DNA from 2 places in the Polaromonas sp. LjRoot131 genome. Region 2 is predicted to be linked to the other one. Evidence: riboswitches for the same ligand, from Rfam matches in the RefSeq annotation. Region 2 holds a riboswitch; the other holds the start of a gene.
What was found. A riboswitch is a leader RNA that binds a small molecule or an ion and turns the genes downstream of it on or off. The one in region 2 is predicted to bind S-adenosylhomocysteine.
Positions count from the first base shown of each region.

Region 1: another riboswitch for S-adenosylhomocysteine. It lies ahead of metH (methionine synthase); the one in region 2 lies ahead of ahcY (adenosylhomocysteinase).

Region 1 is NZ_CAXUPF020000002.1:296,305-299,706, forward strand. It holds gene ACSQ27_RS11815 (homocysteine S-methyltransferase family protein) at 1-461, shown strand, start outside; gene ACSQ27_RS11820 (Bug family tripartite tricarboxylate transporter substrate binding protein) at 663-1,646, shown strand; S-adenosyl-L-homocysteine riboswitch at 1,718-1,812, shown strand; gene metH (methionine synthase) at 2,096-3,402, shown strand, end outside.
Region 2 is NZ_CAXUPF020000002.1:706,205-709,606, reverse strand. It holds gene ACSQ27_RS13835 (TlyA family RNA methyltransferase) at 1-179, opposite strand, end outside; gene ahcY (adenosylhomocysteinase) at 335-1,765, opposite strand; S-adenosyl-L-homocysteine riboswitch at 1,868-1,940, opposite strand; gene ACSQ27_RS13825 (HAD family hydrolase) at 2,200-2,994, shown strand; gene ACSQ27_RS13820 (MFS transporter) at 2,991-3,402, opposite strand, start outside.

The DNA of each region.
Region 1 (3,402 bases), 410 kb from region 2:
TCGCCATCGACGAGTACTTCGACAACTCCGGCGAGCGCCTGCCCCTGATCATCAGCGGCACCGTGACCGACGCCTCGGGCCGCATCCTGAGCGGGCAGACCGTGACGGCTTTCTGGCACAGCGTGCGCCATGCCGCGCCGCTGGCCGTGGGCCTCAACTGCGCGCTGGGCGCCACCCTGATGCGCCCCTACATCCAGGAGCTGGCCCGCGTCGCCGGCGACACCTTCATCAGCTGCTACCCGAATGCCGGCCTGCCCAATCCCATGAGCGACACCGGCTTCGACGAGACCCCCGACGTCACCTCGCGCCTGCTGCGCGAGTTCGCCGACGAGGGCCTGGTCAACATCGTGGGCGGCTGCTGCGGCACCACGCCGGACCACATCGGCGCGATTGCGCACGCCGTGGCCCCCGTGGCCGCGCGCTCGCTGCAGCGCGGCGGCTTCTACAAGGAAGCCGCCTGAGGCTGAGGGGCCTTTCCGGCCGCGTCGCCTCCTTCTTCAAGCCGCGGCGGTTACAAAGTATCCAGGCGGGACCTGCCCCGGTGGGTCACATTTAGCGGCTATAGTCAGGCCCGTTTGTCAGGCCTGGTTTTCACCATCCGGCGCTGCGCCCTGCAGCTTGCCCTTGGCCGGACACAACACAACATCACAACTAAGGAAATCATGAACGTGCGTTCATTCATCAAGATCGCCGCGGCATTCGCCGTGGCCACGGCCGCCCTGGGCGCCCATGCGCAGCTGGCCCCGCAAAAACCGGTCACCATCATCGTCCCGTACCCGGCCGGCGGCCCGCTGGACAATGCCGCGCGCATCCTGGCCGAGAAACTGCGCCCCCTGCTCAAGACCGAAGTGACGGTCGACAACCGGCCCGGTTCCGGCGGCAACGTGGGCGCCGCCCTGGTCGCCAAGGCGCCGGCCGACGGCCATACCCTGGTGATGGGGGCGGTGGCCACCCACGCCATCAATCCCTGGCTGTATCCCAACATGCCTTATGACGCGCTCAAGGATTTCACGCCCATCACGCTGGTGGCCCGTGTGCCCAATGTGCTGGTCATGAACGCCGAGACGGCGAAACGCCTGAACATCAAGGACACCAAGGACCTGATCGCCTATGCGCGCAAGAATCCCGGCCGGCTGAACTACGCCTCCGGTGGCAACGGCAGCGCCGGCCACCTCGCGGGCGAGCTGTTCAAAAGCCTGGCCAAGATCAGCGTGGTGCACCTGCCTTCCAGCGGCTCGGCCCAGGCGCAGGCCGGCCTGCTGTCCGGCCAGACCGACCTGATGTTCGACAACCTGGCCTCGGCCAGCGCCAACATCAAGTCGGGCAAGCTGGTGGCCTTCGGCGTGACCACCATCAACCGCTCCAGCAGCTTCACCGAGATCCCCACCATCAACGACGTGCTGCCCGGCTTCCACATCAGCACCTGGTTCGGCATCTTCGGCCCGGCCAACCTGCCCAAAGCCACGACCGACCAGCTGCAAAAAGCCTTCGCCGCCGCGCTCAACACGCCCGACACGGCCGAAAAGTTCGCCCGCATGAGCGCCACGCCCAGCCCCATGACCTCGGCGGATTTCGCCTACATGGTCATGAAAGAGCACGCCGATTACGGCCGCCTCATCAAAGTCGCAAAGATCAAGCTGGATTAAGCGGACATCCCATTCCCGGGTCTTCGTACCTGGGAATGGCGCAATCGGGCGTTCAACCGGTAAAATACCGGCAATCCAAGGAGCGTTGCAGCGGACCCCAGCGTCCGTCAGGCTTGGGTTACAGGCGGCCTCCCGGCGCGGCCTGCGGCAACGACGCTCACCCTGGAACCTGTTCACGGTCTAAACGGGACCGCGTTGGGGTGCAATCGGGATGAGTGGGCCGACCGGGAACGCCGCATGGGCTAATGCCCATGCAAGGGCTCGGGTGGCTCAATCGCCCGATTTCACCCCAACCCGGAGGGCAAGTACCTTTTCGGGCGGTCTGCGGCGTTGCGGCGCTAGCCCATAGGTGAACTATGGGCGTCGCACCGCGCCTTGCATCCCATCCCGAGAAGGTGCTTGCGCGGCCCCGTTTAGACCGTGAACAGGTTCTTACCCAAGGTGAGTCCGTGTCTGAAACCGAAAATTCCGTCTTTGTCCCCCCCATGAAGCTGTCCGGCCTGGAGCCGGTCAACATCGGCGCGGGCACCCTGTTCGTCAACATCGGCGAGCGCACCAACGTCACCGGCTCCAAGGCCTTCGCCCGCATGATCCTGAACGGCGAATACGAGCAGGCCCTGGCGGTCGCCCGCCAGCAGGTGGAAAACGGCGCACAGATCATCGACATCAACATGGACGAGGCCATGCTGGACAGCCAGGCCGCCATGGTGCGTTTCCTGAACCTGATCGCCAGCGAACCCGACATTGCCCGTGTGCCCATCATGATCGACAGCTCCAAGTGGAGCGTCATCGAAGCCGGCCTGCGCTGCATCCAGGGCAAGGGTATCGTCAACTCGATCTCGATGAAGGAGGGCCTGGAGCCCTTCAAGCAGCAGGCCAAGCTGCTCAAGCGCTACGGTGCGGCGGCCGTGGTCATGGCTTTCGACGAAAAAGGCCAGGCCGACACCTATGAGCGCAAGGTCGAGATCTGCGAGCGCGCTTACCGCGTGCTGGTCGACGAGCTCGGCTTCCCGCCCGAGGACATCATCTTCGACCCCAACATCTTCGCGATTGCCACCGGCATCGAGGAGCACAACAACTACGCGGTCGACTTCATCAACGCCACGCGCTGGATCAAGCAGAACCTGCCGGGCGCCAAGGTCTCGGGCGGCGTGTCCAACGTGTCCTTCAGCTTCCGCGGCAACGACCCGGTGCGCGAAGCCATCCACACCGTGTTCCTCTACCACGCGATCCAGGCCGGCATGGACATGGGCATCGTCAACGCCGGCATGGTCGGCGTGTATGACGACCTGGACCCGGTGCTGCGTGAGCGCGTCGAGGACGTGGTGCTCAATCGCACGCCCGTCTACAAGCCGGGCGAGCCCGAACTCACGCCCAGCGAGCGCCTGATCGAAGTCGCCGAAACCGCGAAAAGCGGCGCCAAGGACGACAGCAAGAAAAACGAATGGCGCGCCCTGCCGGTGCGCCAGCGCCTGTCGCACGCGCTGGTCCACGGCATGAACGAGCACATCGTGACCGACACCGAAGAGGTGTACCGGGAGATCCTCGCCGAAGGCGGCCGGCCGCTGCACGTCATCGAGGGCCCGCTGATGGACGGCATGAACGTCGTCGGCGACCTGTTCGGCCAGGGCAAGATGTTCCTGCCCCAGGTGGTCAAAAGCGCCCGCGTGATGAAGCAGGCCGTGGCGCACCTGCTGCCCTACATCGAGGCTGAGAAGCTGCTGCTCGAAGCGGCGGGCGGCGACGTCAAGACCAA
Region 2 (3,402 bases):
TCGGTGGTGTCCAGCAACTGCAGCTCGGCGCCTTCCGGAATCTCGTCGCCGTTCTTGGCGACCTTCTTCCAGGGCGCCTGCGCTTCCGCGCGCCATTGCACGCCCGAAGCAATCAGGCGCTGGGCCTGCGAGCGGGTGGCGGCATGGCCGTGGTCGACGAGGAATAGGTCAGCGCGCATGTAGCTCCATGGAATAGGCGTCTTCTACTCCCTCTCCCTTTGGGAGAGGGTTGGGGTGAGGGTCAGCGGCCCCAAAAAACTGCCAGAGCAAATAAACGCCGCCGGCCCTCACCCCTGCCCTCTCCCAGAGGGAGAGGGAGGAATACCACCACTAATTAATAGCGGTAGGTATTTGCCTTGTACGGACCGGCTTTAGAAACGCCGATATAAGCCGCCTGCTCATCACTCAACTCGGTCAGCACCGCGCCCACCTTTTTCAGGTGCAGGCGCGCAACTTTTTCGTCGAGGTGCTTGGGCAGCACGTAAACCTTGCCCACTTCGTAGTCGGCCTGCTTGGTGAACAGCTCGATCTGCGCGATCGTCTGGTTGGCGAAGCTGGACGACATCACGAAGCTCGGGTGGCCGGTGCCGCAACCGAGGTTCACCAGGCGGCCCTTGGCCAGCAGGATGATGCGCTTGCCGTCCGGGAAGATCACGTGGTCGACTTGCGGCTTGATCTCTTCCCAGGTGCATTTTTCGAGCGCGGCGACGTCGATTTCATTGTCGAAGTGGCCGATGTTGCAGACGATGGCCTGGTCTTTCATCTTGGCCATGTGGTCGTAGGTGATCACGTTCTTGTTGCCGGTGGCGGACACGAAGATGTCGGCCTTGTCGGCGGCGTATTCCATGGTCACGACCTTGTAGCCCTCCATCGCGGCCTGCAGGGCGTTGATCGGGTCGATCTCGGTCACCCACACCTGGGCGCTCAGTGCGCGCAGGGCCTGGGCCGAGCCCTTGCCCACGTCGCCGTAGCCGGCCACGAGTGCGACCTTGCCGGCCACCATCACGTCGGTGGCGCGCTTGATGGCGTCGACCAGGGATTCGCGGCAGCCGTAGAGGTTGTCGAACTTGGACTTGGTCACCGAATCGTTGACGTTGATGGCGCGCAGGGCCAGCGTGCCCTTGGCCGACATTTCATTGAGGCGCAGCACGCCGGTGGTGGTTTCTTCGGTCACGCCGATGATGTTCTTCAGGCGGCGGCTGTACCAGGTCGGGTCCTGCGCGAGTTTGGCCTTGATCGAGTTGAACAGGCAGATTTCCTCTTCGCTGGTCGGCTTGGAGATCAGGCTGGCGTCTTTTTCGGCCTTGGTGCCCAGGTGCATCAGCAGCGTTGCGTCGCCGCCGTCGTCCAGGATCATGTTGGGGCCTTCTTCGGGCGTGCCTTTGGCGCCGTTGAATTCAAAGATGCGGTGGGTGTAGTCCCAGTAGTCGGCCAGGGTTTCGCCCTTGATGGCGAACACCGGCGTGCCGGCGGCGGCGATCGCGGCGGCGGCGTGGTCCTGCGTCGAGAAGATGTTGCACGAAGCCCAGCGCACGTCGGCGCCCAGGGCCTGCAGGGTTTCGATCAGCACGCCGGTCTGGATCGTCATGTGCAGCGAACCGGTGATGCGCGCGCCCTTCAGCGGCTGCGCCTTCGCGAACTCTTCGCGGATGGCCATCAGGCCGGGCATTTCGGTCTGGGCGATGTTCAGTTCCTTGCGGCCCCAGGCGGCAAGCGAGATGTCGGCAATGATGTGGTCGGTGGAAGGCTTCAGGACGGCGCTCATACGGTTCTCCAATAATCAAACGTAGTAACTGGGCAAAATCGCCACGGGCACGGCATTCAAGGAAAGGGGAATTCAGTCATTCACCCGGCTTGAGAGAGCACATGCGGGTGAGCGTGGTTGCAATGAAGTCCTGAGCCTGGTCCACGTGATGTGGCTTGCAACGCTCCTCAGGAAAGCAGATTATACCCACCCCCGTCCGGACTCACTTCGTGTAGTCCGTTCCCCCCTCAAGGGGGCGGCGCCTAGGGCCGGCAAAGCCGGACCCTCGGCCCCCACTGGTGAATGCCCCCGCTGCTCAGGCCACAGACTCTTCAACCCAGCATGAGCCCCGGAACCGGCTTTGCCGGGCCGGAGGGCGGGCGGCCCCCTCGGGGGGCAGCGACCCACACGAAGTGGGGGAGCGTGGAGGCCACATTCAGTGCGAAAATTTCACCATGCAAGAACTTTCCCGCTGGCCTGCCCCGCAACGAAAAGCCATCACCGGCCTCTTCACCGATATCGACGACACACTGACCACCGAGGGGGAGATCACCCCCGATGCGCTGCAAGCTTTGGGTGAATTAAAAGCCGCCGGCTTCAAGATCGTGGCGATCACCGGGCGCCCGGTTGGCTGGAGCGAGCCCTTTGCGGCGCGCTGGCCTGTGGATGCCATCGTGGCCGAGAACGGCGCCGTGGCCCTGCTACCCGATGGCAAAAGCCCCCCGCCCCGGCCGCTAACCAAAATCTACCAGCAGGATGCGGCCACACGCAGCGCCAATTTCAGCCGCATGCAGGCCGTGCTGGCACGCATCGAACGCGAGCTGCCGGGTGTGCACCGCGCCACCGACTCGCCAGGCCGCGAGACCGACATCGCCATCGACCACAGTGAATTCACGCATCTCAGCGATGCGCAGATTGCCGCCGTCGTGGCGCTCATGAAAAACGAGGGCATGCACGCCACCGTGAGCAGCATCCACATCAACGGCTGGTACGGCAGCCACAACAAGCTTGAAGGCGCGCGCTGGATTGTTCGCCAGCTCTGGCAGCGCGACCTCGATGCCGGCATGGACCAGTGGGTCTACGTGGGCGACTCGACCAACGACCAGCTGATGTTCAAGACCTTTGCCAACAGCGTGGGCGTGGCCAACATCGCGCGTTTTGTGCCGCAGCTGGCACACCTGCCGCGTTATGTGACACGCGGTGAGCGTGGCGCCGGTTTTACCGAATTGACGCGCGCGCTGCTGGATTAATTGGCGGCTGGCGCGCCCGCGCGGCGCATCGAAGTCCAGCGCAGCCAGGCGCCCAGGGCCGCCACTGCCAGCACCAGACCCGCATAGCCTTCCACCGTGGCCGGCAAACCCAACGGCGCAATCAAGCGGCCCGCCAGCATGGCCGGCACGCTGAAAGCCAGGTAGCTGGTGGCGTACAGCGCCGCGAACAGTTCGGCGCGTTGCTGCGGCTGCGCCAGCGGGGCCAGCGTCTGCACCTGGGCCGAGAAAGCAGAGCCGCCGCCGAAACCGGCCAGCGCCGTGCCTGCGAAGAACAAGGCCACCGAATGCGTGGCCAGCGACACGGCCACCAGGCCGGCGCCAACCGCCAGCAAAGCCATGCCCAGGGCGCTCATACGCACGGGCGGCAGGCGTCTGAGCAAGGTCGGC